Regions from separate parts of the Fictibacillus sp. Mic-4 genome, predicted to be linked through region 2. Evidence: a T-box and tRNA genes for the amino acid it is inferred to sense, from the RefSeq annotation. Region 2 holds a T-box; the other holds one or more tRNA genes.
The links. The T-box of region 2 lies ahead of alaS (alanine--tRNA ligase). A T-box ahead of a tRNA ligase gene usually reads a tRNA of that ligase, here a tRNA-Ala.

Region 1: it encodes a tRNA-Ala, which carries the amino acid that the T-box ahead of alaS (alanine--tRNA ligase) is inferred to sense. The anticodon was not compared.

What each region holds. Positions count from the first base shown of each region.
Region 1 covers NZ_JBBHZM010000018.1:38,439-42,610, reverse strand. The annotation lists gene WD019_RS12740 (Cof-type HAD-IIB family hydrolase) at 1-59, shown strand, start outside; gene WD019_RS12735 (CotD family spore coat protein) at 167-394, opposite strand; gene WD019_RS12730 (DUF1540 domain-containing protein) at 999-1,157, shown strand; gene WD019_RS12725 (hypothetical protein) at 1,339-1,815, shown strand; tRNA gene WD019_RS12720 (tRNA-Ala) at 2,000-2,075, opposite strand; gene WD019_RS12715 (hypothetical protein) at 2,232-2,540, shown strand; gene WD019_RS12710 (spore coat protein) at 2,560-2,892, shown strand; gene nagA (N-acetylglucosamine-6-phosphate deacetylase) at 2,996-4,172, shown strand, end outside.
Region 2 covers NZ_JBBHZM010000002.1:53,328-57,499, forward strand. The annotation lists gene WD019_RS02810 (PRC-barrel domain-containing protein) at 1-219, shown strand, start outside; gene WD019_RS02815 (hypothetical protein) at 242-439, shown strand; gene WD019_RS02820 (AI-2E family transporter) at 522-1,604, shown strand; T-box leader at 1,634-1,847, shown strand; gene alaS (alanine--tRNA ligase) at 1,909-4,172, shown strand, end outside.

The sequences.
Region 1 (4,172 bases), on a different contig from region 2:
ATGATGAAGATGGCGTAGCCTTCGCCCTTAGAAAATATGTCATAACCGAAAATGAATAAATGCTTACAACACCTTTGCCGGCGTAACCTTTTTGGGCGTAACGGCATGGTTTTCTTAATAAATAAAGAGAACTTTCGCCATTAAGCGAAAGTTCTTTTATTTCTTTTTAATAATATCCGTACCCTCCACAACCGATTGGATGTCCGCAATAAAGGTCTTCTTCACAGACGGACATCGTTTGCGACTGAGTTACCGGGAAAACGTGCTTATGCTGGCATAAAAGGTGGTTCTGATGCTGAATATGAATTGGATGAACATGAACTACTTCTTCCGCATAAAAATGAGGCTGGATACAACATTGAGTCGGGTGAACAATAACATTACATGGGTACATTGCATGACCTCCTATATTTGAAATCCGTTTTCTTTAACAATGTATGTCCTGTCATAAATGATCGACACGGGGGTATTCGTGGATTTTTTGTATGTTTACCCGAGTATGTCTAAAAAGAAAAAGCACTCTTTTGACAAGAGTGCTTTTCAATACGATTAATAATCAGTGAAGTAGTAATCTCCTCTGATATCATTGTCGTTATAGTCATTATCCATATAGAAATCGTCATCCATTGCACCTGCTGTTCTTCCACAGCTCTGGTATGCAGGTCTTTGCCCAGTAGGTCTTTGCACACCCTGGCATCTTAAACAATCGCGCATGCATTGTTCTCTGTTAGAAGAAAACTGGTTACAGAAATTTCGGCAAAAACAACGGCAGCTTGCATTTCTTGATTGTGCGCCTCGCGTAGCCTGCGGTCTCATTCCATTATCATTGCACATACACATGTTTAAATCCCCCCTTTCTTGTACTATAGTATTCAGGGGTAGCGTACTAGAAACGGACGAGTATCTAAAATCTATGAAAAAGGCAAAATTACTAGAATTTTCTAAGAGTATTTTTAAAAATACACTGTCAAAACTAGAGAAGAAGGGAGGTGTGGAATATGGCAAAAGATGTACTTTGTGAAGTGAACAATTGCTCATATTGGGGAGAAGGTAATTTATGTAATGCTGACCGGATTTACGTTGTAAGCCACCAGGGAAAACAGGCTTCGAAAACGGAAGAAACTGACTGTAAAACATTTAAACCATCTGAACAGTAAAATAACATTGCCGGCATCTTAGGAGAAGCCGGCTTTATTATTGTTTTCATCATTACTTTGCGTCTGTTTCCCATTCTAGACATCGTTTTAAACCAATTATTAGTCAGTATAGATGATACCTGAGAGCACATTCTAAAAAAGTGTTCATTACACACACTTTTTAAAATGGGGAGGCAACACTATGGATAAACGAACAGAAAAACGCATTGAATCGATCGCGAAAAAATCTGCTGATACTGAAATCGCTCAAGAACTTAATGCTTTTAAAACACAACTTAACCAATTGCAAAATTCCATTTCCCAATTACAACAACCACAACAAGCGCAACAAATGAGCCAAACGAATGCACAGCAAGGGCAAGCAGGCGGGCAAGCCGGACAACAAGGCCAAAATCAGTTGATGCAACAAATTCAACAATTCAGCAATCAGGCTCTCCAACAGTTGCAGCAAACGGATCAGCAATTGCAGCAAAGTATTCAGCAAGCCATTCAAACACTGAACCAAAGCTTGCAATATGTTCAATCCAATCAGGCTTTAAATCAGGTGAACCAGGCCATTATGCAAGCGCAACAACAAATGAACCAACAGGGTGGCCAGCAGGGGAATCAGCAAGGCCAGGCGCAAAACGCAGGACAACAAGCTCAACAATTATCGTAACTTGATTAGTTATTTTCTCCTCTTGTTCGGTTTGTTTACGTTTATTATAAGTAGTATTAGCCTTTTTACGCAGGGGATTCGAAAGTGGTTTAAGCCTAAGGCACATTCATCGAGATGAATGTGCCGTTATGTCGTAAAATAAAATCCCTCCTGCCATTTTGCAAGAGGGATTGAAAACTATGTATGGTGGAATCTAGGGGGATCGAACCCCTGACCTCATCGCTGCCAGCGATGCGCTCTCCCAGCTGAGCTAAGACCCCGGGACAAATTAAATTTTATATTATTTTTTGGGGGCTGTCAACACCCAATTTAAAAAGATGGGCTATATTGCATAATCTCCGTTAAAAGGAGGCAATCTATTATAAGATTTAGCGGCTTATTTTTTTATTGGCCGCAAAACTTAAGGAGGCTATGGTATGCAACAACAGCAACAACCGAATCAAATGCAAAATCAACAACAGCCAACGTATCAACAACCACCAAATGTCATAACGGGAAAAGATTATAACTACTTAAAAGATATGCTTTCCTGGAATTTGCTTGGCTTTAAAAAAGCGCATTTTGCGGCAAGCCAATGCCAGGATCCAGAAATTAAAGCGGCGATTGAAAAGGCCTGTCATATGCACGAAAGCCATTACCAAAGAATATTAAAACATTTAAATCCAACCGCCAATCAAGCATATCAGACCAATCAACCAAATCAAATGAACCAAATGAATCAGTAGGGAGTTGTGTGAAATGAACATGAATCCAAATAAAATCCAAAATCCGAAAACGCAAACACCGAACACACCGCAAATGAACGACCGCGATTTTATAAATGATATTCTGGCCTATGAAAAGTATATGGTTTCGTCTTATGGTATAGCCGGAAATGAGGCAAGCCATCAAGCGCTATTCCAGGAGATTCAATCGCTATGCACCGAAGCTCACCAAATGCAACGTTCACTTTTTGACATGATGTTTAAAAAAGGATGGTATGCGCTGGAAGCAGAAGACCCGCAAAAAATTCAACAAGCTGAGCAGCAATTTACAAAATATACAGCACAGTTTCCGCACACCCCGCCAATGCAATAATTTTTTTAAAAGCCGGATCTTTATATCCGGCTTTTTTAAGTTATCTATACTGGTATAGACAACTAGATTAAAAAGATGTATTCTTTAATAGAGGTGAACCGAGATGAAATCTATACTCCTTTTAAATGGACGGATTTACGCGGAAAACGATGTTTTTGTAAACGGCTATCTTATTATTAATGAAGAAAAAATTATAGAAATAGGTAAAAAACCAGAACGCTTGAATGTAGCTGAGTATGATGTGATCCAGCTTCCAGAAGATTCGATCGTTATTCCAGGAATGATTGATATGCATATTCACGGAGCGGCGGGAGCAGATACGATGGACGCTACAACGGATGCGCTGCAAACGATGGCAAAAGTGTTACCTCAAGAAGGAACGACAAGCTTTCTTGCGACTACGATGACACAAGAAAAAGGTGAAATCGAAAAAGCGCTTCAGAATGCTGCCAAGTATATTAACGAGCATACTGCTCCTGGCGAAGCAGAAGTGATCGGGATTCATTTAGAAGGCCCATTTCTATCGCCAAAACGAGCAGGGGCCCAACCGCCGGGCCAAATCATTCATCCGGATGTTGAGCTGTTTAAAAAATGGCAGTCTTTATCGGACAATCATATTAAGCTTGTGACACTCGCTCCCGAAGAAGAAGGTGGACTTGAATTGACTTCTTATTTAAAGGAAACGGGCGTTATTGCTTCTATCGGACATTCTGATGCCACATATGAAGAAGTCGTTCAAGGAATCGAAGCGGGGATTACTCATGCGACTCATTTATATAACGGAATGAGGGGAGTTCATCATCGTGAACCCGGCGTGCTTGGCGGGGTGCTCATGCATGATGAGATCACTTCTGAAATCATTGCCGATGGTATTCATTCCCGCCCTGAAATGGTGAAATTCGCCTATCGAAATAAAGGTAGTGAAAAAATGGTACTAATTACCGATGCGATGAGGGCGAAATGCATGGGCAACGGTTCATTTACATTAGGCGGACAGGATGTGACTGTTCAAGGGAATGAGGCAAGATTAGCTGATGGCACCCTTGCAGGCAGTATTTTAAAAATGAAAGATGCTGCAAAAAATATGATGGAATTTACCGGTTGCGATATTCGGGATGTCATTCAAATGACATCTGTCAATCCCGCGAAAGAGTTAGGTATATATGACCGAAAAGGAAGTCTCTTATCAGGCAAAGATGCGGATATCGTCGTTCTTAATCAAGAGATGGACGTCCTTTATACGTTTTGCCGCGGCAAATTAGTGACTGACAAAAGGAGCT
Region 2 (4,172 bases):
ATGACACTAAAGCCGCGATTTTTCCTTAAACAACCGATATATTCAAACGAAGGGGAAACGGTAGCTGTCATTGAGGATGTATATTTTTCCACTGATTGGGGCACCATTGTAGCTATTGAGGTGACGGAAGGATTGTTTTCAGATTTAATGGAGGGCAGGAAACTTAAATATGCCAACCAACCTCTATTAATTGGAAAGGATTCCTTTTTCGTCCGGTAGTTATAAAGGAGGCCTTCAATCAATGGTTTGTCCGAACTGCGGCCGAAAAGACATCGGTAAAATTGGTGTTAACCAGTATTATTGCTGGAATTGTTTTATTGAACTTTCCATTATCAACGGGCGGCTCTCTTTGCATCAAGTGGAAGAAGACGGCTCGCTCACAACACTCGATGATTTATTTGAAGATTATGATTTAACGATTGATGGACAAGCGCCATAAAGAGGGGCTCATGCCGAACATGAGCCCCTCCTTCATAGAAACATTTCCATAAGGTTAAGCTAACAGGTAGGAGGTGATCAAATTGAGTCGCCAGGAAGGGATAAAATGGATGACCCGCTTATCTGTGATGCTGCTCGCCTTTTTATGCTTTTTTGTTTTTTTGAAGCTTTCGCCGATTTGGAAGCCCATTTTATCGATTATTAAAGCCGCATTTATTCCGTTTTTTATTGCCGTATTTATTACGTATTTGCTTCATCCTCTTGTCGAAAAGCTATATGCAAAAGGATTTCCAAGGACGTTAGCTATTCTGCTTATTTATATTTTATTTTTTGGCGGAATTGGATTGGGTCTTTACAAAGGAATTCCAAATATGATCGCTCAAATGAGAGAGTTGATGACAAATATTCCTGATATAACAAAGACGTATGAGCAATGGCTCATGGAAGTAGATCATCATACATCTAAACTTCCGCATACCATCCATGTTCGGATTGAAGAATATATTCAATCCATTGAAAAATATGTCGAAAAAATGGCCTCGACAGCCGTAGATTCGATTAGAAAAATTGTTGATTATTTTTTTGTATTCATTATTATCCCATTTCTTGTGTTTTACTTTTTAAAAGATATTGAAAAAATTAAGCGAACCATCTGGTATATCACGCCCAGGAAATGGCGAAAAGAAGGAAAACGACTTCTGCATGATATTGATGAATCGCTGGGTGGATACATACGGGGGCAAATTCTTGTCGGACTGATCCTTGGTGGAGCAGCTACACTGGCATTATGGGCAATTCATATGCCTTATCCGATATTGCTAGGAGCGCTAATAGCGGTTACGGATATTATTCCTTATTTTGGACCTATTTTAGGAGCGATTCCTGTTATTTTTATCGCATTGACGATTTCCGTAAAAATGGTCATCATTGTTATTGTCATAATGCTCGTACTTCAATTTATCGAAGGGAATTTGCTCGGGCCGTTTATTATCGGCAGAAGCTTACAAATACATCCGGTACTGATTATTTTTGCCCTTTTAGTAGGCGGTGAAATTGGCGGAATACCCGGCTTGATTCTTGGTGTTCCGGTGTTTGCCGTTTTAAAAGTTATTTTTATGCATATTCGCAATTATCGATTGTCATTAAAGTTTGACAAAGAAAGTTAAGAATGCTTATACTACTAATTAGATATGCAGTAAAAACGATGAGGGAACTTAGTATGTGCAAGGCCTTTTTAAGAGAGGAGTGCCCGAGGCTGAAAGGCATTCTAAAAGAAGCGGCACAGAAGCTATTCCAGAGTGCAGCTAATCACTGCCGTCACCCTGCGTTAAAGGGTTTTAAGGTGATGAATGATTTTTTTATTATTCATAACCAGGGTGGTACCGCGTGAAACAACTCTCGTCCCTGATTTTAGGGCGGGAGTTTTTTGTTTTTCCGAATTTGTATTCAATTAAGAAGGGAGATAGGGAAATGAAACAATTAACTTCAGCACAAGTAAGGCAAATGTTTTTAGATTTCTTCCAGGAGAAAGGCCACCATGTTGAACCAAGTGCATCACTCGTTCCGCATGATGACCCGTCGCTATTGTGGATTAATAGCGGTGTCGCTACATTAAAGAAATATTTTGACGGCCGGGTCATTCCGGAAAATCCCCGTATCGTTAATGCGCAAAAATCGATCCGTACGAACGATATTGAGAATGTTGGGATTACAACGAGGCACCATACATTTTTTGAAATGTTGGGGAACTTTTCGATTGGCGATTATTTTAAAGAAGGCGCTATTCTCTGGGCATGGGAGTTTTTAACGAGTGACAAGTGGATTGGCTTCGACCCATCGAGGCTGTCAGTAACCATACATCCGGAAGATGATGAAGCATATGACATTTGGCTAAATAAAATCGGTATCCCGGAAGAACGTATTATTCGGTTGGAAGGAAACTTCTGGGATATTGGTGAAGGCCCGAGCGGACCAAACAGTGAAATTTTCTATGACCGAGGCCCGGCTTACGGAAATGATCCGAATGATCCAGAGCTTTATCCAGGAGGGGAAAATGACCGTTACTTAGAAGTTTGGAACCTTGTTTTCTCTCAATTCAACCATAATCCCGATGGTACATATACTCCGCTTCCGAAGAAAAACATTGATACGGGAATGGGTCTTGAACGGATGGTATGCGTCATTCAAGATGTACCAACCAACTTTGATACTGATCTATTTATGCCGATCATCCGCAAAACAGAGGAAATTTCTCATGTCCAATACGGTCAGAGTAAAGAACAGGATACTGCGTTTAAAGTGATTGCAGACCATATTCGTACGGTGACGTTCGCGGTATCAGACAATGCGCTTCCGTCCAACGAAGGACGGGGATACATTCTTCGCCGCCTCATACGCCGGGCAATCCGGTTTGCGAAAAAAATCGGTTTAGATCGTCCGTTCATGTTTGAACTCGTACCAGTTGTTGCTGATATCATGGTTGATTATTATCCGGAAGTAAAAGAAAAGGTGCCATTTATTCAAAAAGTCGTGAAAAATGAAGAAGAACGCTTCCATGAAACGATTAATGAGGGTCTGGCAATTTTAGAAGAAGTGATTGCAAAAGAAAAGAAAAAAGCCAGTACGGTCATTAGCGGCGAGGATGCTTTTAAATTATATGATACATTCGGTTTCCCATTTGAATTGACCGAAGAGTATGCTGAAGAACATGGCATGACGGTTGACCGAGAAGGATTTGAAACAGAAATGGAAGCTCAGCGCGAGCGGGCGCGAAAAGCAAGACAAGACATTGATTCCATGCAGGTGCAGGGCGGCGTGCTTAGCGAGATTAAAGTCGAAAGCGAATTTGTCGGCTATGATCAGGAGAAAAGTTCCTCTGTTATTTTAGAACTCTTGCAAAACGGCGAAAGGGTTGAAGCGCTTGGCGAAGGGGATGAAGGTCAAATCATTCTCGATGTCACCCCATTTTATGCGGAAAGTGGGGGCCAAATTGCCGACCAGGGAACGATTACTGGTGAAGGGCTTGAACTATTTGTAAAAGATGTCCAGAAAGCGCCTAATGGCCAAAACCTTCATACGATCGTTGTGAAAAAAGGAATCGTTCAGCCGGATATGAAAGTGAGAGCTCATGTGAACGAAGAAAAAAGAGCATCCATTGTGAAAAACCATACGGCCACACACCTATTGCATCAGGCGTTAAAAGATGTATTAGGCAAACATGTCAATCAGGCGGGCTCGCTTGTCGCACCTGATCGCCTGCGTTTTGACTTTTCGCACTTTGGCAGCATATCTCCTGAAGAATTGGAACAAATCGAAGAAATTGTAAATAAAAAGATCTGGCGAAATATCGCTGTCACGAAAATGTACAAACCGCTTGATGAAGCAAAAGCAATGGGTGCAATGGCGCTTTTCGGTGAAAAATATGGCAAAATCGTTCGTGTCGTGCAAATTGGCGACTATAGTTTAGAGCTATGCGGCGGTTGCCATGTGAACAATACAGCGGAAATCGGATTGTTCAAAATTGTTGCTGAAACAGGTATCGGTGCAGGAACGCGCCGCATTGAAGCTGTTACAGGCGAACATGCCTATCGGTTGTTAAAAGAACAAGTAAACCTTTTGAAAGACGTTTCGCAGCTTTTAAAAACAAACATGAAAGAGGTTCCTTCAAGAGTCGAAGCCTTGCAAGGTCAACTGCGCGATCTTCAACGTGAAAAAGAGTCTCTTGCAGCTAAACT